4 regions of the Pseudodesulfovibrio methanolicus genome follow, and region 3 is predicted to be linked to each of the others. Evidence: predicted binding sites of a transcription regulator. Region 3 holds the regulator's gene; each other region holds the start of a gene.
The links. The regulator sigma-54, encoded in region 3, starts transcription at its own class of promoters, with help from an activator protein. The targets are predictions, from matches to a motif close to CTGGCACGGNNNNTGCTT.
Positions count from the first base shown of each region.

Region 1: V8V93_RS14525 (PEP-CTERM sorting domain-containing protein) is a predicted target of sigma-54. The motif match lies at 2,885-2,902, and genes of this name have one in related genera.
Region 2: nifJ (pyruvate:ferredoxin (flavodoxin) oxidoreductase) is a predicted target of sigma-54. The motif match lies at 1,584-1,601, and genes of this name have one in related genera.
Region 4: V8V93_RS16910 (LeuA family protein) is a predicted target of sigma-54. The motif match lies at 2,777-2,794, and genes of this name have one in related genera.

Region 1 covers NZ_CP146609.1:3,025,340-3,030,312, forward strand. The annotation lists gene V8V93_RS14505 (DMT family transporter) at 1-319, shown strand, start outside; gene V8V93_RS14510 (rhodanese-like domain-containing protein) at 336-1,160, opposite strand; gene V8V93_RS14515 (cobalt transporter) at 1,258-1,968, opposite strand; gene V8V93_RS14520 (energy-coupling factor ABC transporter ATP-binding protein) at 1,965-2,708, opposite strand; gene V8V93_RS14525 (PEP-CTERM sorting domain-containing protein) at 3,069-3,317, shown strand; gene V8V93_RS14530 (OmpP1/FadL family transporter) at 3,433-4,653, opposite strand; gene V8V93_RS14535 (hypothetical protein) at 4,936-4,973, shown strand, end outside.
Region 2 covers NZ_CP146609.1:3,147,968-3,152,940, forward strand. The annotation lists gene V8V93_RS15065 (sigma-54-dependent transcriptional regulator) at 1-773, shown strand, start outside; gene V8V93_RS15070 (DNA-3-methyladenine glycosylase I) at 782-1,345, shown strand; gene nifJ (pyruvate:ferredoxin (flavodoxin) oxidoreductase) at 1,681-4,973, shown strand, end outside.
Region 3 covers NZ_CP146609.1:2,629,592-2,634,564, reverse strand. The annotation lists gene V8V93_RS12535 (LptA/OstA family protein) at 1-707, shown strand, start outside; gene lptB (LPS export ABC transporter ATP-binding protein) at 708-1,433, shown strand; gene rpoN (RNA polymerase factor sigma-54) at 1,673-3,082, shown strand; gene hpf (ribosome hibernation-promoting factor, HPF/YfiA family) at 3,119-3,661, shown strand; gene V8V93_RS12515 (PTS sugar transporter subunit IIA) at 3,664-4,113, shown strand; gene rapZ (RNase adapter RapZ) at 4,132-4,973, shown strand, end outside.
Region 4 covers NZ_CP146609.1:3,593,155-3,598,127, reverse strand. The annotation lists gene V8V93_RS16925 (dual specificity protein phosphatase family protein) at 1-422, shown strand, start outside; gene V8V93_RS16920 (hypothetical protein) at 429-1,283, opposite strand; gene V8V93_RS16915 (hypothetical protein) at 1,499-1,627, opposite strand; gene V8V93_RS16910 (LeuA family protein) at 1,637-2,731, opposite strand; gene nifH (nitrogenase iron protein) at 3,055-3,885, shown strand; gene V8V93_RS16900 (P-II family nitrogen regulator) at 4,042-4,395, shown strand; gene V8V93_RS16895 (P-II family nitrogen regulator) at 4,395-4,769, shown strand; gene nifD (nitrogenase molybdenum-iron protein alpha chain) at 4,792-4,973, shown strand, end outside.

The DNA of each region.
Region 1 (4,973 bases), 400 kb from region 3:
ATTCGCGGCGGTGTCCTTCACCCTGTCGGGCGACATCCATGCGTGGGGATCGATGAACCTGGAACAGGCAGGCATCGCCCTGGCATTGGGCCTTTTCCCCGGACTGCTGGCCGCGACCTTGCAGTACACGGCTATCGAAAAGGTCGGCAGCGCGTACGCCTGCATCTTCTCGTCCGTGGAGCCGGTCATCACCCTGCTGGCGGCGGCCGTGTTCCTGGGCGAGCCCGTGGTCTGGCTCCAGATTGGGGGCGCGGCCCTGATCATCCTGGGCATCGTCGTACCGAACCTGCGCCTGCGGGAACCTGCGCCGGCGGGCTGACCCCGCCGGACCGGGCTCAGTCCCGCTTGTCCATAAACTTGCCGAGCAGCTTGAGGTGGGCCTTTTCCTCGCGGGCCAGGAGCTGAAGCACGTTCCGCGTGTCGTCGCTCTCGGCGCGCAGGGCGCAGCGCAGATAGTAGTCCAGGGCCTGGGCCTCGACCATGGAGGCCAGTTCCAACACGCCGCGGTCATCGTCGAACGCGCCGGGGAAACGGTCCATGAACTCGCTGACCGGCACCCCGCCCTCGGCCATGTCCGAGGCGTTGCGCAGGGCCATTTCCTCGAACTCGTCACGGCTCATGACCTCTTCGGCGGTGCGGGTGTACAACTCGTACAGGACGTCCTTGTGCTTATCCTCGAATCCGGCCAGACGCATGAACAGCTCGATGCGCTCCGTGGTCTCGGCCATGTCCGCGCGCTGCACGTAGAAGACCTGGAGCACGTTCTCCATGGCGTAGGCCTTGAGAATGACCTCGGCCGGGCTCTCGGCCCCGGTGAAGGCGATCATGCCCAGTTCCATGGGGCCGAAAGCGCCCTCGCCTTCCCAGGCGGAGATGCCGCCTACCAGGTTGTTGACGTCCTCGAACCCCTGGCCCTGCAGGAGTCCGGCGGCGGCCATGGACCGGCCGCCCGAGGCGCAATAAACCAGCAGGGGGCGCTCCTTGTCCAATTCGTCGAACCTGTCGGGCAACTCGGACAGGGGCACCAGCCTGGCCCCCGGAATATGGTCCTGCTCGTATTCCACTTCCTGCCTGACATCGAGGAGCGTGTAGGAGTCCGGTTTGCTGCCTTCCATGAACTTGCGGGCCTCATCCGGCGTCATCTGGGTGATGGTGGACATGATTTCCCCCTGGAAATTGCGGTCTGACGGGCAAAGCTGCCCTTTTTAGCAAACAGTAGGAGGGACGGCGCATTCCGTCAATACGGGTCGGGAAGGACTAGAGGAAAAACATGGCCCCGGCGGCCGCGAGCACGAAGGCGGAGCCCAACCAATCCCGGACGGACCAGGCGAAGTCCGGCTCCCAGGCCCCGGCCCGGTCCAGGCCGCGACAGGCCACGGCCAGGGTCTGGTTCCAGGTCTTCTGCCCGAGATTGCGGATCACGGCCTGGGGGATCATGCGCATGCGCCGGAAGAACCCCGCCTTGGGGAAGCGCCGGGCGACCACCTCGCGCACGCCCGACAGGGTGGACAGGCAGACAGGCAGGAAGTGGACCATCAGGGAAAGGGACAGGGCGATGCGCCACGCCCGCTTCCGGCCCAAAAACGGCCGCAGCGCCCAGGCCACGGCCAACCCTAGGGCGCGGGCAGAGGAGGACAGGGCCAAGCCCAGGCCGAGCAAGACCAGGGCCACCAACCGCACGCCCAATTGGCCCGCGTCCCGGGCCATGGCCTCCACCGGCACACCGGAGAGGCCGTCCAGGACGAGCTTGGCCGCCACCCAGAAGAAGACGAAGGAAAGCAGGCTGCGGACCATCTTGCCGCCGCCCGGCTGCCCGGCGGCCAGGGCCCGGTCCAGAACCAGCAGGAATGCGGCGCAGGCGGTGGCTGCCAACACGGGAACCTTCCACAGAAAGGGGCCGATCAGCAGCGCGGCTGCCAGCTTGAGGCGCGGATCCAGGGCCCGGACCAGTCCGGCCACGCCGATCATCGGCGCCCCCCTTCGTCCCACGGCACGATGGTCCGGCATGCGGTCCAGGAACCCGGCGGGCGCACAGCGTGCTCGGCCACGTGGTCCAGGACGGTCTCTGCCGGACCGTTCAGGACCAGCTCGCCGTTGTCGAGCACGGCCAGCCCGTCCACCAGGTCGATGAAACTCTCCAGGTCGTGGCTGGAGACGACCTGAGTCAACCCGGCCTCCCGGTTGGCCCGGATCAGAGCGCGCATCTCGCGCACGCCGGGATAGTCCAGGCCGCTGAACGGTTCGTCCAGGAGCAGTACCCGCGGCCGGTCCAGGAGGGCTGCGGCCAGACAGAGCTTGCGCTTGGTACCCCAGGACAGAGTCTGTACCGGGCGGTCCCAATATTTCAAGAGGCTGAACCGTTCGGCCATGGCTCGGGCCTCGGTCGTCGCCGCTTCGCCCCGCCCTCGGCCCAGGAGCAAATCCTCCTCCACCGTGGCACCGAGAATCTGCAGATCCGCGTCCTGCATGACCAACCGGCAAATGGAACGAATGTCCCCCTCGTGCCCGGGACTGGACCGTCCGGCCACTTCCAGCCCTCCCCCGGTGGGGGCGTACAATCCGGCCATCAGGGCGAGCAGGGTGGACTTGCCGCTGCCGTTGGCGCCGGCCAGCCCGAGCAGGCCGCCCTGTTTCACGGCCAGGGAAACTCCGCACAGGACCTCGTCCCCGGAGGGATAAGCGAATGTAACGGTATTGAATTCTATCATGTGTTCCTCACTGCCAACTCATCAACATTTAGCGGAAGCCTGTCAACCATGGCGTCGCGAGCCATGCCGCCGCGCCAGAAACTCAAGGGGTGGTCGGCACGAACCGCCCCGAACGGCTCTCTTCGCGGCATAGGGGCCACGGCAAGAGGCCGATCATGCTCCGCTGCCCGGCCCGACCGGCACGGTCAGTCCGCACTACTCCGCATACAACGGCTATGCAATGGATCTCAGCATACCCCGCAGCGAGGCCTCCCCATTCACTTTCAACAGCGCACCTCACCAGCCGCCTGGAGCTCCGGCCTGAACATCACCGTTAGGGGGCTTTTCGGCGGTTCCCTGCTCTACGACGCCTCGGTCGTCGTGGACACGTTGTCCGCCAACCTGTTCTCCTTCAATTTCGAGGGAATCGACACCCTGGTCCTGTCCGCCTCCGGCGGCACCGATTACGCCGCCAACGAAGGCGGCGCGGGGGCCCTGTTGGTGATGGACGACTTCACCTACAATGAACCCGTTGCCACTCCCGCGCCCGAGCCCCCCACCGTAGCCCTGCTGCCGGCGGGCTTCACGGGCCTGGCCGGATTCGGGCTTCTCAAGCGGCGGCGCGGCTGAACGACGGAGCCGACAGCGAACCCGGCGGGCGCACCGCCCGGGGGAAACCATGCCATGAGCCAAACAAAAGGCCCCTGCCGAAGCAGGGGCCTTGTACTTTCAAACCGGTGCCGATCTAGAAGCTGTAGCCGATGGAGGTGCCGACACCCCAGGTCCGGCCATGCTTGAAGTCCACGTCGAAGGTACTGGCTTTGTCGGTCATGGACAGGCCCGTGCGCTCCTTGGTGATGATGTACATGCCGGCCACGTCCAGGGTCCAGTCGTCCCACTTGTAGCCCGCGCCCAGCGTGAACATCTGGCGGTCGTTGGCGGGCAGCATGGGCGAACAGTACTCATGGCGGATCGGAGTCTGGTCGTAGACGTATCCGGCGCGCAGGGCGAACTCGTCGGTGAACCGGTATTCCGCCCCCAATTGGAAGCGCCAGGTGGACTTGTAGTTGAAATCCTGATTATTGTCGGGCAGCCCGGAGCCGGTGAAATCGAACTCGATGCGGTCAAACTGCTCCCACTGGGTGTAGACGACGTCGAACTCGACGGTCAGGTCATCCAGGGGCGTCAGGCCGACCCCCACGGTGTAGCTGGCCGGGAAATCGGCGGTCATGGTGCAATCGCCCTTGCCGTTGGCGTAAAAGCCGGCGTTGGCCACCTCGACACTCCCCTGGCCTTCGAAATGCACGGGGGAGCGGTAGGTAAGCCCAACGGTCAACATGTCGTTGACGTCGTACGCCAGGGCAAGGTTGAAGGCCAGGGCGGTGTCGGACACGTCGGTCTTGACGTTTCCGCCGAGGGCCGCGACAGGGATATCCTTGTGAACGATGAAGCGGCCTTTGATGACCTCCACGCCGCCCGCAATGGACAGCTTGTCGTTGACCTTGTAGGCGACGCTCGGATTTAAGGAAAAGGTTTCCAGCAGGGCATCCTTGACCAGCGTCCTGCCTGCCCAATTGTTGTCGTAGTTGGTGCCCAGGCCAAAGCGGGTGAACACGCCCACTCCGATCGTCCAGTCGTCGTTGAGCTTGCGGGTCGCAAAGGCATGCGGGACACCGAAAATCTGATTCTGGGTCTGGTTCTTCTGTCCATTGATATACACGTCGGAGTTGGGCGAGACCGCGGTGACGCCGCCGTAGAGATTGGTGGTGCCATCGAGCTTGGTCATCAGCGCCGGGTTGTAGGCGATGACCGAGGCATCATCACCGGTGGCGTAGTTGGCCGTGCCCATGCCCAAGGCGCGGTTGCCCCACTCGTACAACGCAAAACCGCCTGCCTGGACCACGGACGCGGTCGCCAGCAGGCAGACCAGAAAACTCAACACAAAACATGCGGATGCGCGTTTCATCCTTCCCCCTTCGTTGCCGCACGCGGCAGCGTTCTTCCAATGCCTCCAGCACCCTCCCAGATGCGGCGGTTCCATCCCGTCCCGGAAACATTGCGTTACTATTTGCACAAACTGCCAATGCATTCATGACGGGGTAAAAAATGTAAAACTGAAAAGTCTTTTCAAACAGCTGTTTAAGGTATTTCACGACGGGGCAAAAAAGGCCTGGACAGCGGCATGAATCTGGCAAGAGACAGGACAGACGCCGGGATGCGGAAGATATTTCCCGGCGCGGGAGGACACATGAAGGAATTCATTCCCCGGCCGGACGCCAAGGAGAA
Region 2 (4,973 bases), 520 kb from region 3:
GGCTGGTCAAGCTGGCCGACGGCGGAACCCTGTTCCTGGATGAGGTGGGCGAGATGCCGCTGTCCATGCAGAAGGCCTTTTTGCGCGTCCTGCAGGAACGGACCTTCCGGCCGGTGGGTGACACCCGCGAGCAGACCAGCGACTTCCGGCTGGTGGCCGCCACCAACCGGGACCTGGACGAAATGGTCGAAAAGGGAACATTCCGGTCGGACCTGCTGTATCGTCTCAAGACAATGCACATCCACCTGCCGCCGCTCAGGGACCGCCCCGAGGACATCAAGGCCCTGTGCACCTACCGGGTCAGCCAACTCTGCCGTCAGTACGGCATGCCGACCAAATCCTTCGGCTCGGACTTCAACCCGGCCCTGGAGAGCTACGACTGGCCCGGCAACGTGCGCGAGCTGTTCAACATCCTGGAACGGGCCGTGGTCACCTCGGGCAACGAGAAAACCCTCTACGCCATGCACCTGCCGCGCGAACTGCGCATCCAGATCGCCAAGGCCCAGATCGAACGCATGACCAATGCGGCGCCCGAAGAGGAGCCCCCCGCGCCCTACGCGCAGCCTGTCCAAAAAATCGGACAGGACATCTTCGAGGACATCTTCGAGCAGGAGCTGCCCACCCTGCGGGACTTCAAGAGCACCGCCGAGAAGGTCTACCTGGGCGAACTCATCCGCCAGTGCGACGGCGACCTTCCCCACATTCTCGAGGTCTCCAAGCTCTCCCGTTCCCACTTCTACGGCCTGCTCAAGAAGTACGGCCTGTCCCTCTAGGAGCCCCCATGGCCGACTTCGATTCCTATTGCGACTTCTGCGCCGTCCGCGACAAGGACGACGTGGACCGCGTCTACCACGACACCCGGTACGGGTTTCCCATCACCGACGACACCGAGCTCTTCGCCCTGTTGGTCATGGAGATCAACCAGGCCGGGCTGAGCTGGCGGACGATCCTCAACAAGGAACAAAATTTCCGCAGCGCGTACGACGGGTTCGATATCCCCACCGTGGCCGCGTACGGCGAATCGGACCGCGCCCGGCTCCTGGACGACGCGGGGATCATCCGAAACCGCCTCAAGGTCAACGCCGCCATCCACAACGCGAACGCCATCCTCGACCTGCAACGGGAGCACGGCTCGTTCAAGAACTGGTTGGACGCCCACCATCCCCTGGACAAGGCGGACTGGGTCAAGCTTTTCAAAAAGCGCTTCAAATTCGTGGGCGGTGAAATCGTGGGCGAATTTCTCATGAGTTCCGGCTACCTGAAAGGAGCGCACGTGGAGTCCTGTCCGGTCCACGAAAAGATCCTCAAGGCCGGACCGGCCTGGGCCGGAGCCACCGCACGGTGACCCCTGAATAAGCCCGTATTCCGGCATATCCCGGCCTGTCCTTTTTTTTGGACAGGCACTTTTTTGGCCCCATCCCGCCAGCCTCGGACAAAAAGAGTCCATGGTCCGGGACATTATCATGTCCAGAACGTGCATTCCGTCCTATTTTTCAGACTGCCCGCATTGCCGGAATCGCTTCCCTTCGAGCGACTATACCCATAACTAGTTGCAATTCCGGTTGATTTAAATTTTCACAAAGTTGGCACGGTTGTTGAGTAAGCCCTGTGTCTTCAAATGAACGGGTCCGCTCGGCGGACGCCAATAATTCAGACGACCACCAATAGGAGAAGAATCGAATGTCCAAGATGAAAACGATGGATGGCAACACCGCCGCCGCATGGGTGGCCTATGCCATGAGTGAAACCGCCGCCATCTACCCCATCACGCCCTCGTCCACCATGGGCGAGATCGCCGATGAATGGGCCGCGCAAGGCCGCAAGAATATTTTCGGGCAGACCGTCGAGGTCCGCCAGTTGCAGTCCGAGGCCGGTGCCGCGGGCGCCGTGCACGGCGGCCTGGCCGGCGGCGCGCTGACCACGACTTTCACCGCCTCCCAGGGCCTGCTCCTGATGATCCCGAACATGTACAAGATCGCGGGCGAACTGCTGCCCTGCGTCTTCCACGTGTCGGCCCGCGCCCTCGCGGCCCACGCCCTGTCCATCTTCGGTGACCACCAGGACGTCATGGCCTGCCGCCAGACCGGCTTCGCCATGCTCGCCGCCGCCTCCGTCCAGGAGGTCATGGACCTCTCCCTGGTGGCCCACCTGTCCACCATCGAGGCCAGCGTGCCCTTCGTCTCCTTCTTCGACGGTTTCCGGACCTCCCACGAGATCCAGAAGATCGAGACCATCGACTACGACGACATGAAGCCCCTGCTGAACATGGACAAGGTGGCCGCCTTCCGCAAGCGCGCCATGAACCCGGAACACCCGGACGTTCGCGGCACCGCCCAGAACCCGGACATCTATTTCCAGGGCCGTGAAGCCTCCAACTCCCACTATGAGGTCATCCCGGCCATCGTCGAGGAGTACATGGCCAAGGTCTCCGCCCTCACCGGCCGCGACTACAAGCCCTTCGACTACGTGGGCGCCGCCGACGCCGAGCGCGTGATCATCTCCATGGGCTCCTCCTGCGAGACCATCGAGGAAGTGGTCAACCGCCTGGTCGCCGAGGGCGAAAAGGTCGGCCTGATCAAAGTCCGACTGTATCGCCCGTTCTCGGCCAAGCATTTCCTGGCCGTGCTGCCCGAAACCGCCAAGTACGTGTCCGTGCTCGACCGCACCAAAGAGCCGGGCGCCCTGGGCGATCCGCTGTACCAGGACATCAGCACCGTGTTCCTGGAACAGGGCAACGGCCCCGTCCTCACCGCCGGCCGCTACGGGCTGGGCTCCAAGGAGTTCACCCCCGCCATGGCCAAGGCGGTGTTCGACAACATGGCGGCGGACGCCCCCAAGCTCCACTTCACCGTGGGCATCGAGGACGACGTCACCAATGCCTCCCTCGTCACGACCGGGACCCTGGACACCACCCCTGAAGGCACCGTCCAGTGCAAGTTCTGGGGTCTCGGTTCTGACGGGACGGTGGGCGCCAACAAGCAGGCCATCAAGATCATCGGCGACAATACCGACATGTATGCACAGGGCTACTTCGCCTACGACTCCAAGAAGTCCGGCGGCATCACCATCTCCCACCTGCGCTTCGGTGACGAACCCATCCAGTCCACCTACCTGGTCACCGCGGCCGACTACGTGGCCTGTCACAACCCGAGCTACGTGCACCTGTACGACGTGCTCGACGGCATCAAGGACGGCGGCACCTTCGTGCTGAACTGCGCCTGGACCGCCGAGCAGATGGACAAGGAGCTGCCCGCCTCCATGCGCCGCACCATCGCGGAAAAGAACCTCAAGTTCTACACCGTGGACGCGGTCAAGATCGCCGGCGAAGTGGGCCTGGGCGGACGCATCAACATGGTCATGCAGACCGCCTTCTTCAAGCTGGCCGACGTCATCCCGTTCGACCAGGCCGTCGCCCTGCTCAAGGGCGGCATCGAAGCCGCCTACGGCAAGAAGGGCCCGAAGATCGTCGAGATGAACTGCGCCGCCGTGGACAAGGCCTCCGACGCCATCGTCGAGATCCCGGTCCCGGCCGCCTGGGCGACCCTGGCGGACGACGTCAAGGCCGACGTCGACGAGCCCGATTACGTCAAGAACATCATGCGCCCGGTCCTGGCCCAGAAGGGCGACGACCTGCCGGTCTCCGTCTTCTCCGAGGACGGCACCGTGCCGCTGGCCACCTCCAAGTACGAGAAGCGCGGCGTGGCCATCAAGGTCCCCGAGTGGATCATGGAAAACTGCATCCAGTGCAACCAGTGCGCCTTTGTCTGCCCGCACTCCGCCCTGCGCCCGGTGCTGGTGACCGAGGACGAGATGAAGAACGCCCCGGCCGCCTTCGCCACCCAGGACGCCAAAGGCAAGGACGTCAAGGGACTCAAGTACCGCATGCAGGTCAACACCATGGACTGCCTGGGCTGCGGCAACTGCGCCGACATCTGCCCGGCCAAGGAAAAGGCGCTGGTCATGAAGCCCATCGCCACCCAGACCGAAGAGCAGGTGCCCAACTTCGACTTCACCGAGACCGTGTCCTACAAGGACGCCTTCAAGCGTGATTCCGTCAAGGGCTCCCAGTTCAAGCAGTCCCTCATGGAATTCTCCGGCGCCTGCGCCGGTTGCGGCGAGACCCCGTACGTCAAGGTGCTGACCCAGCTCTTCGGCGAGCGCATGATCATCGCCAACGCCACGGGCTGCTCCTCCATCTGGGGCGCCTCCGCTCCCTCGACCCCCTACTGCACCAACCGCGACGGCTTCGGCCCGGCCTGGGGCAACTCCCTGTTCGAGGACGCGGCCGAGTTCGGCTTCGGCATCGAGATGGGCGTGAACAACCGCCGCAAGACCCTGGTCGCCAAGTGCGAAGAGGCCCTGTGCGGCGCCCCCGCCGACGTCAAGGCCGCCCTGGAAGGCTGGCTGGCCGCCAAGGACGATGCCGAGGCTTCCGCCGAGGCGGGCGAGGCCCTGAAGGCCGCTCTCGAAGGGACCTCCGACGAGAACCTGAAGGCCATTGCGGCCGACGCCGACCTGTTCACCAAGAAGTCCGTCTGGATCTTCGGCGGTGACGGCTGGGCCTACGACATCGGTTACGGCGGCGTGGACCACGTGCTGGCCTCCGGCAAGGATGTAAACATCCTGGTCATGGACACCGAGGTGTACTCCAACACCGGCGGACAGTCTTCCAAGGCCACCCCGCTCGGCTCCATCGCCAAGTTCGCGGCCGCGGGCAAGGGCACCGGCAAGAAGGACCTGGGCCGCATGGCCATGACCTACGGCTATGTGTACGTGGCCTCCGTGGCCATGGGCGCCGACAAGCAGCAGATGCTCAAGGCCTTCAAGGAGGCCGAGGCCTACAAGGGCCCGTCCCTGATCATCTGCTACGCCCCGTGCATCAACCAGGGCATCAAGAAGGGCATGGGCAAGACCCAGCTCGAACAGAAGCTGGCCGTGGCCTCCGGCTACTGGCCCCTGTACCGCTTCAACCC
Region 3 (4,973 bases):
CCGAACCCGGCGCCGAGCACGTGGTCACCCTGGCCAAGGGGCAGCGGGTCCGGACCGACTTCCCCAAGAACGGCTGGCTGGCCGTGTTCGAACTGGGTGAGAAGGACCGCGACCCGGCCAAGGCCGTCGGCTACGCCAACGCCAAGTATCTCAAGGTGGTTAAAGCCGGGAAGGCCGAGGCGAAACCCGTCGCCGCGCCCCGGAAGGATTCCGGTGAGGGCGAGGTCAAGGCCCAGGTGGCCGAAACGCCGCCCGCGCCCATCCCGGTGGGCGTGGACCCGAGCCGCATGCCGGTGAAGATCACCTCCGACCGCATGACCTACGACGAGACCGGCAAGGTCATTTCCTTCGTGGGCCACGTGATCGCCACCCACGGCGAGCTGACTCTGTGGGCCGACAAGCTCTCGGCCTATCTCGCGTCCAGTACCGACAAGAAATTCTCCGCCGACAGTGTGGACCGCATCGTGGCCGAAGGCAACGTGCGGGCCAAGAAGGGGACCACAGAGGGAACCTGCGGCATGCTGACCTACCTGGTGGGCCCGCAGCTTCTCAAGATGGAACAGAATCCCAAGCTCCAGGACGGCCCCAACTCTCTGACCGGCGAAGTCATCAACTTCCACATCAAGGATGACCGGTCCGAGGTCATCGGCGGCAAGCAACGCGTCAAGGCCGTGTTCATGACCCCCGGCAACCTGAAGGTGCAGTAGATGGCCGAGGGTCTGCGCGCAACGAACCTGTCCAAGCGGTACGGCCAGAAAGAGGTCGTGCACGGTATCAACATCAAACTCGACGCCCGCGAGGTGGTCGGCCTGCTCGGCCCCAACGGCGCGGGCAAGACGACCACGTTCTACATGCTTGTGGGCATCGTCCAGCCCAACACCGGGGAGGTTTCCCTGGGCGGTCGCGTGCTCACGGGCAAACCCCTGCATGAGCGAGCCCGCATGGGGGTGAGTTATCTGCCCCAGGAGAGCTCCATCTTCAAGAAGTTGACCGTGCGCCAGAACCTGGAGATCATCCTCGAACAGACCTCCCTGACCTCGCGGCAACAACGGGCCAGGGCCGATGAACTCCTGGAGATGTTCACCATCACCAAGCTGGCGGATCAGGCGGCCATGTTCCTGTCCGGCGGCGAGCGGCGCAGGCTGGAGATCGCCCGGGCGCTCATCCTCGATCCCCAATTCATTCTGCTGGACGAGCCCTTCGCGGGCATTGATCCCATCGCGGTCATCGACATCCAGGAGATCATCTCCGTGCTCAAGTCCATGGAAATCGGCATCCTCATCTCCGACCACAACGTCAGGGAAACCCTGAATATCTGCGACCGAGCCTATCTGGTATACGAAGGCACGATCATCCTGGAAGGGGCTCCTTCCGAGATCGTCAAGTCCAGCCGCGCCCGGCAGATATACCTGGGCGAGGATTTTCGGTTGTAAGCCGCCCCCTCCCGTCTTTTTTTCCGCTTTCCCGATTTACACCGTCCCCAAAGGTTGGTACACTTTTTTCATACCAGAACATATTTGATTAATTATTAATAGAAACAGGATGTTAGCACAATTGTGTTGCATCCTTTAATCCGCTATGACATAGTTGAACCGGAAAAAATATCTGGCGGTCGAAAAAAAGTTTCTTTATCCGGCAACCGATAAGCACAACCTCAAGCGAGTAACGAATCATGGGATTGGAACTTCGGCAACAGCTCAAGCTCTCACAGCAACTGGTCATGACGCCCCAGTTGCAGCAGGCCATCAAGCTGCTGCAATTGTCGCGGCTTGAACTGCTGGAGACGGTGCAGCAGGAATTGTTGGAGAATCCTTTCCTTGACGAAACCGAGACCGACACCGAGGTCCCCGACAAGCCGGAAGTGCTGACCGAATCCCAGGCCGAAGAGGAACTGGTCCGCAACGCGGACTGGGAGAACTACCTCGGCGAATTTTCCTCCACCTCCAAGCAAGCCCTGTCCCGCGACATGGAGATGCCCGAGGAGGGCATGTCCTTGGAAGCCCGCCTGGCCTCCAAGCCCTCGTTGGAGGGACATCTGAACTGGCAGATGCGTTTGTCCAATTTCACCGAGCACGAACTGGCCATCGGCGATGTCATCCTCGGCAACCTCGATTCCAACGGCTATCTTCAGGCCTCCATGGAGGAACTGACCGCTATGGTCCAGGCCTCCGATGAAGAGGTCGAGTCCGTCCTGAACCGTATCCGGCATCTGGACCCGGTCGGCGTGGGGGCCCGCACCCCGCAGGAGTGCCTGTTGGTCCAGATGGAAGTCCTCGGATACGACGATCCGATCCTGGTCTCCCTGGTGAGCGATCACCTGGAGGATCTGGAAAAGAACCGCTACAAGCCTCTGGCGCGCAAATTCAAGATATCCATGGACGATCTCAAGGCGTACCTGGATCTGATGCAGACGCTCGATCCCATGCCGGGTGCCAATTTTTCCAGCACCGAGCCGCATTACGTCAGTCCGGACGTGTTCGTCTACAAGTACGGCGACGACTTCGTCATCATCCTCAACGAGGACGGCATGCCGAGGTTGCAGATGAACACCTTCTACATGGATTCCATGAAGGGGGCGGCCGACAAGGAGAAGGAGTATTTTCAGGAAAAGATGCGTTCCGCCGCATGGTTGATGAAAAGTCTGTACCAGCGGCAGCGAACCCTGTATAAAGTAGTTGAGAGCATTGTCGGCTTCCAACGGGCATTCTTCGAGGAGGGCGTGACAAAGCTCAAACCCCTGATCCTCAAGGAGGTGGCGGAGGACATCGAAATGCACGAATCCACCGTGAGCCGGATTACGACCAATAAGTACGTTTCAACGCCGCACGGCATTTTCGAGTTGAAGTTCTTCTTCAACTCGGCCCTGGACCTGAACGACGGTTCCCAGGTGGGCTCGGAGAGCGTCAAGGCGCTCATCAAGCAAATGATCGCAGACGAAGACACGAAGAAACCGCTCAGCGACGAGCGAATCGGCGAAATCCTCCAGGAAAAGCTGGAAGTGAACATCGCCCGGCGTACGGTCGCCAAATACCGCTCGGCCATGGGCATTCCTTCGTCTTCAAAACGTAAGCAGTACTTCTAGATTCTGCTTGAAGCACTCTCAACCAGGAGGCAGCGTATGAACATCAGCTTCACTTTCAAGAACTTCGATCCTTCCGATCACCTCAAGGGGTACGCGGAAAAGCGTTTTGAAAAGGTAGCGAAATACGTTCCCGACGCGGAGGCCGATCTCCAGGTCAACCTGCTGGTCGACAAGTTCCGCCACAAGGCGGACGTGATCCTGAATTCGGATCGCATCCATATCTCGGCCTATGAAGACTCGGAAGACATGTACTCCACCATCGACATGGTCCTGGACAAGCTGGAAGCCCAGCTTCGCAAGATGCGTGAAAAGATGAAGAACCGCCCCAGACAGGCGCGTCCCAATAAAATGGTCCAGATGAACTACCTGTCCTACGAGGACATCGCCCCCGGTTCGTCTCCCACCATCGTCGGCACCGATGCATACGAGCCCAAGCCCATGTCCGTGGACGAGGCCGCCATGCAGCTCGATGCCCGTGACAATGAATTCCTGGTCTTCCTCAACGCGGAGACCGACGGCGTCAACGTGATATACAAGAGAAAGAACGGCGATTACGGCCTTATCGACCCCGGAAACTAAGCATGAAACTCAGTGATTATCTGGCGAAGGAACTGATCCTTCCCGAACTCGAGTCCGAGACGAAGTCGGACGTACTGAAGGAACTCGTCGCCCCCTTGGGCGAGCAATATCCAGAGATGGACACGGACCGCGCGGTCCGAGTCCTTCTCGATCGTGAAGGACTCGGCTCCACCGGCATAGGGGACGGCATCGCCATCCCCCACGGCAAGCTCGAAGACCTGGAAAAGGTCATCGTGGTCGTGGGCCGCAGCCGCAAGGGCGTGGAGTTCGAGGCGCTCGACCACAGCCCGTGCACCATATTTTTCCTGGTACTCGCCCCGGAACAGGTGGCGGGTATGCACCTGCGCGTCCTGGCCCAGATCTCCCGTCTTCTCAAGGACGAGGAATTCCGCAAGGCGTTCCTGTCGGCCGATGATCTCGAAGCCCTTTGGGCCCTTCTCAAGGTCGTATAACCTCATGGGCGGACTCCGTTGACCTCGACCAACCCCTTCCCCGTAGTGATCGTCACCGGGCTCTCCGGATCCGGCAAGAGCACCGCCATCCGGGTCTTCGAAGACCTGGGGTTCTTCTGCATCGACGGGCTGCCCTCCGAGATGTCGCCCAAGCTGGCCGACCTCATCCTCTCCTTCGACACCAAGTATCGCGGCCTGGCGCTCGGCATGGACCTGCGTCAGTTCGAGTTCGTGGACGGCTGGGGCAAGGCCTTGGAAGGGTTCGCCGAACTCGGCATCACCCCGCAGGTCCTGTTTCTCGAAGCCAAGATGGCCGAGTTGGTCCGCCGCTACGCCACCACGCGCAGGCCACATCCGCTGGAATCCCGCAACCTCGGCCTCGAACAGGCCCTGGAGATGGAAAAGAAACTCCTGGAACCGGTGCGGCAAGAGGCGGTCCTGGTCCTGGACACCACGGACTATTCCATCCACGATCTGCGCCGGGTCATCCAGACCAAATGGTCGTCCCTCGAGGAAGTGGGCATGGGCATGCGGGTGCACATCATCACCTTCGGCTTCAAGTACGGCGTCCCGTCCGAGGCCGATCTGGTCTTCGACCTCCGTTTCCTGCCCAATCCCTATTTCGACAAGTCCCTGCGCCCCATGTCCGGCCTGGACAAGGAGGTCTCCGACTATGTCCTGGGCAACCCGACGGGCACCGGGTTCATCAAGCGTTTCCATGAATTTCTGCTCTATCTCCTGCCGCTTTACGCCGAAGAAGGGCGCTACCGTATCACCCTGGCTCTGGGCTGTACCGGCGGACGACACCGGTCGGTTTCCGTGGCCGAGTCGGTGCTGGCAACCCTCAAGGAAAAAGGGTA
Region 4 (4,973 bases), 960 kb from region 3:
ACATCTCCCATCGCATCAACCAGAAGCTGTCCGGCGAGGAGCGCCTCAAGGTCATCGAGCGGGCCGTGGCCACGGCCCAGGCCGAGCGCAAGGCGGACAGCGACCTGGCCTCCGGCGGGGACGGGGAATACTGCCTGTCCGAGGCCGGGGCCGTCTGCCCGCTGCTCAAGGACGGCAAATGCCTGATATTCGAGCACCGGCCCATCCAGTGCCGCGCCTTCGGCCTGGACCAGCACGACGCCGGGGGTATGTGGGGGACCATGATCAATCCGGCCCTGAACAAGATATCCTCGGAGATATGGTTCGCCTACACCGGTTCCATGGCGTCTGGCGACATGCCGCGCTTCGCCCTGCCGGACGTGGTCTCCGGCAAGTTCGTGGAGACCATCTTCCGGTTCATGATGCGGCAGGGGCTTGAATAGCCAGGCCTAGACCGAGCAGTGCAACTCCACGAAGGGGTTGGCCAGTTGCGGCAGGTGGGGCTCGGCAAAGAAAACGTGTCCCTCCCTGGGCAGGACCAGGGGCGCGACGTCCGGGTCGGTGGAGACGCTCACTTCGTCCTCGCTGAAGGTCACGGTCATGGGCACCACCTCCTGCTCCGCCTCGCTGCACAGGCTCTCCCGGGTCTCCGGGATATGGCAGTGGGTGTGCCCGTCCGGGTGCACCACGGTCAGCTTGGTCAGGGTGGTGATCACCTGGCGGACCTTCCCGTCCTCATCGAACACCAGCGAATTGGCGTCCCCGTTCACGCCCACGGCGTCCGGGTCGTACGCGGTCATCTCGCCCGCACGGGTGGGCACGGTGACGGGTTTGGCCGGTTCCAGCGAGCGGACTTTGCCCTCCGGGGTGAAGCTGACCCCGATGCGCGCCTCCACGGGTCCGACCGGGGTGGGCACGGACAGAGTCTCGCCCGGCCACAGGGTCAGGCTGCGCAGGTTGCGGTTGTCGTAGAAGCTGACGCTCAGGACCTTGGCCCGGACCAGGCCGATGGGCGTGGTCAGGGTGAGCGGCTTGGCCAGCCCGGCCTCGTCATCCTGGCTCCAGTAGCCCGACAGCTTGCCGTTCAGGGGGAAGATGCGGTTGATGGTCCCGTTTTCGTGGAAGGAAATCAATTCGCCCGGGATGTCGCCGGCCGAAGTGGAGAACAGGGTCTGCTTCTCCAGGGGGACGGATTTGACCGTACCCGAGGCGTGGTATTCCACGGGCAGGATCTCCCGTTTCCTGAGGTTGTCGTCCGTGTATTGGGGAATCAAATCACCGTACTGCGTGGATATGGTCTGCATGAAAACCTCTCCTGGAGTCTTGAAAGGCGGGGCGGTGCCGGGATTGGCGGCCGTCCGGAATACTTGAGTGTGCGGGGCGTCCGGCCAGGCCGTGGCGTCCGATGAAAAGCAGGATCGCGTAGCTGACGGGCGGCAAGCACGGGCAGCGCGGCTGGGGCGTGACCGCCAGGGCCGGCTTGCCGGTGATCGCAAGCACCGTAAAATCCATGCCGGCCCTAGGGGTTGAGGGTGGTCCGGGCCTGGATCCCGGCGGCCGCGGGGGCGGCGTTCGGCGGCGTGGCCGTGGTGGCCGTGCCGGACAGGACGCAGAGCCACAGGCAGATGTACAGGAATTTCTTGAACACGGGGACCTCCTAGTTCTTGACGAGCTTCGAGAGTTCGTTGTCGGTCAGGGGGCGTTCCAGCTCCCAGGCCAGCTTTCTTACTTCATCGACAAGGGCCGGGAGGCCCTGCTCCGGAAGTTCGAGGCCGTGGTCCGCAAGGGCGTTGGCGACCGCCGCTCGCCCACTTTTTCCGCCAACCGCGACCATCCGGTTCGCCCCGATGCGACCGGGGTCGAAGGGCTCGAAAAGCTCAGGCGACTTGCTGAGGGCGTGCGCGTGAAGGCCGGACTCGCAAGCGAAAATGTCCTTGCCCGCGATCGCCTTGGTTCGGGGAATCGGCACCCCGGCAGCTTGAGAAACGAAATGGCAGAGGTCGCAAAGGTCTTCAACTTTGTACGCATGGCTGTTCTCCTTGAGTGTCAGGTAGGCGGCCAGCTCCTCGGTGGCCGCGATGCCGGACCGTTCGCCGATGCCGAGCAGGCTGACGTCGGCGAAGTCCGCGCCGCTCGACAGGGCGGTGACCGCATTGCCCGTGGCCATGCCGAAGTCGTCGTGACAGTGCACGGCCAGGTCGATGTCCAGTTCCTTCTTGAAGATCGTGACCAGTTCCGCCGTCCTGGGCGGGGTCAGCAGCCCCAGTGAATCGGACAGGCGCACGCGGGACGCGCCCACGTCCTGCGCCAGTCCGGCCACCTTCAGGGCGAAGTCCGGATCGGCCCTGGAGAGGTCCTCCAAGCCGACGGAAACATATTCCATGCCCAGGATCCGAGCCGCGAGCACGGTGCGGGCCAGGCGTTCCAGAAGCCCCTCGCGGTCGGTCCCGAGTCGGTTTTCGATATGCAGGTCTGACACGGGCAGGCCGATGTTGATGCGGTCGATCCCAAGGCACGCGGCCTTGCGGATGTCCGCCTCGCGGCAGGGCGACCATGCGGACAGGGCGCTGCGGCCGCGCCGCTTGCCCATACTCTGTATAAGTTCGTCCAGCCCCTCCTGGCCAACCCAGCCGAGCTCGATCTCGTCCACGCCGATGGACAGGAGGCCGCTGACGATTCGCTTCCGCGCCTCCATGGAGAAGTAGGCCCCGAAGAGCTGTGCGCCTTCTCTGAGTGTGGTGTCGATCAACATGTGGTTTGTCCTTGTAGTATTGTTGCGGTGATGCTGCCTCTCCATGAGCAGGAAGGATGCCAATTCTCATTATTTGTATATCATATCGATATCATTACATAAATTTGTTGACGAAAAAGATAGAGATTTGCCTACGCTTTTGTAGGTTGCGACACTTGTGTCTGCGTTCGTGGTGCGAACCTACACTTTTCGTAGGAAGCTACACTGTTGTGGTCATATTGGTTTTTCCTTTGAAAACAGCTTGTTATAATGTCGTTGCGGGTTTGGCACGGCGCTTGCCTTAAGGGCTTCATCGACGCAAACAAACCCATGGAGGAGAAATCATGAGGAAAGTAGCAATTTACGGAAAGGGCGGAATCGGAAAGTCCACCACCACGCAGAACACTGTTGCCGGTCTGGCCGAGATGGGCCGCAAGGTCATGGTCGTCGGCTGCGACCCCAAGGCCGACTCCACCCGTCTCCTGCTCGGCGGCCTGGCGCAGAAGTCCGTGCTCGACACCCTTCGCGAAGAAGGCGAGGACGTGGAACTCGAAGATATCCGCAAGCCCGGTTTCGGCGGCACCTGGTGTGTTGAGTCCGGCGGCCCGGAACCCGGTGTCGGTTGCGCCGGTCGCGGCATCATCACTTCCATCAACATGCTTGAGTCGCTCGGCGCCTACGAGGAGTCCGAGGGTCTGGACTACGCCTTCTACGACGTCCTCGGCGACGTTGTCTGCGGCGGCTTCGCCATGCCTATCCGCGACGGCAAGGCCCAGGAGATCTACATCGTCTGCTCCGGCGAGATGATGGCCATGTACGCGGCCAACAACATCTGCAAGGGCATCATGAAGTACGCGGAATCCGGCGGCGTCCGTCTGGGCGGCCTGATCTGCAACTCCCGCAACACCGACCGCGAAGCCGAACTGATCACCGAGCTGGCCGCCAAGCTGGGCACCCAGATGATCTACTTCGTGCCCCGCGACAACGACGTGCAGCGCGCCGAGATCAACCGCAAAACCGTCATTGAATGGGATGGCTCCGTGCCGCAGGCCAACGAATACCGCGGTCTGGCCAAGGCCATCGACGAAAACGAGATGTTCACCATCCCGACCCCGCTCGAGATTGAAGACCTGGAACAACTGCTCATGGACTACGGCATCATGGAAGCCGCCTAGTTCTCCCCCACATTTCGCCCGGTCGGCGGCCCCGGCAGGCGCGGAATTCGAGAGAATTCCGTGCCTACAGGGGACAACCAGCCCAAAAACATGGCGGATGTGAAAACAAAAAACAATTAAAGTCCTTTAATAACGAAGAGATAGGAGAGAGCAAAAATGATGATCATGGTACGAGCAATTGTGCGGCCCGAGAAGGCGGATACTGTCCTGGCCGCCCTGATGGACAACGGCTTCCCCGCCGTCACCAAATATTCCGTGGCCGGTCGCGGCAAGCAGCGCGGCATCAAGATCGGCGAGGTCACCTATGACGAGATCCCCAAGACCATGCTCATGTGCGTCGTCAACGCCGCGGACAAGGACTTCGTGATCACCACCATCATGGACGCCGCCCGCTCCGGCACCAAGGGCGCGTTCGGCGACGGCAAGATCTTCGTCTCCGACGTCGAGGACGTCTACACCATCAGCTCCGGCGTGAACGAGACCGCCGCAGCCAGCGAGGAGGCCGCCTAATGAAGGAAGTCATCGCAGTCGTGCGCATGAACATGATGAACCAGACCAAGGCCGCCCTGACCGCGGCCGGCGTCGACGCCTTCTTCGCCCACGCGGCGGAGGGCCGAGGCAAGGGGTTCGTCAACTCGGCCGTCGTCGAAGGCGCTGAGAGCGGCTACGAGGAAGCCGCCGCAGTGCTCGGCGAGAAAGGAAAGCTGTATCCCAAGCGCATGGTAACGGTAGTGGTCCCCGATGACATGGTCGACGACATCATCGAAGCCGTCATCGCCGCCAACAAGACCGGCAAGCCGGGCGACGGCAAGATCTTTGTTCTTCCCGTGGGCGATGCCGTCCGCGTCAGAACCGCTGAAACCGGTGCAAAGGCCATAGCCTAGCCGATAGTAAGGAGTATTGAGAATGGCCAAGACCAAGAAAGTGGTGCAGCTCATGCCTACCGACATCAAGGAAGAACTTCTGAAGAAGTATCCTCCCAAGGTGGCCCGGAAGCGCGCCAAGCAGATATTGATCAACGAAGCCACGGAAGCCGAGGCGCCGCCCGAGATTCTGGCGAACGTCCGGACCATCCCCGGCATCATCAC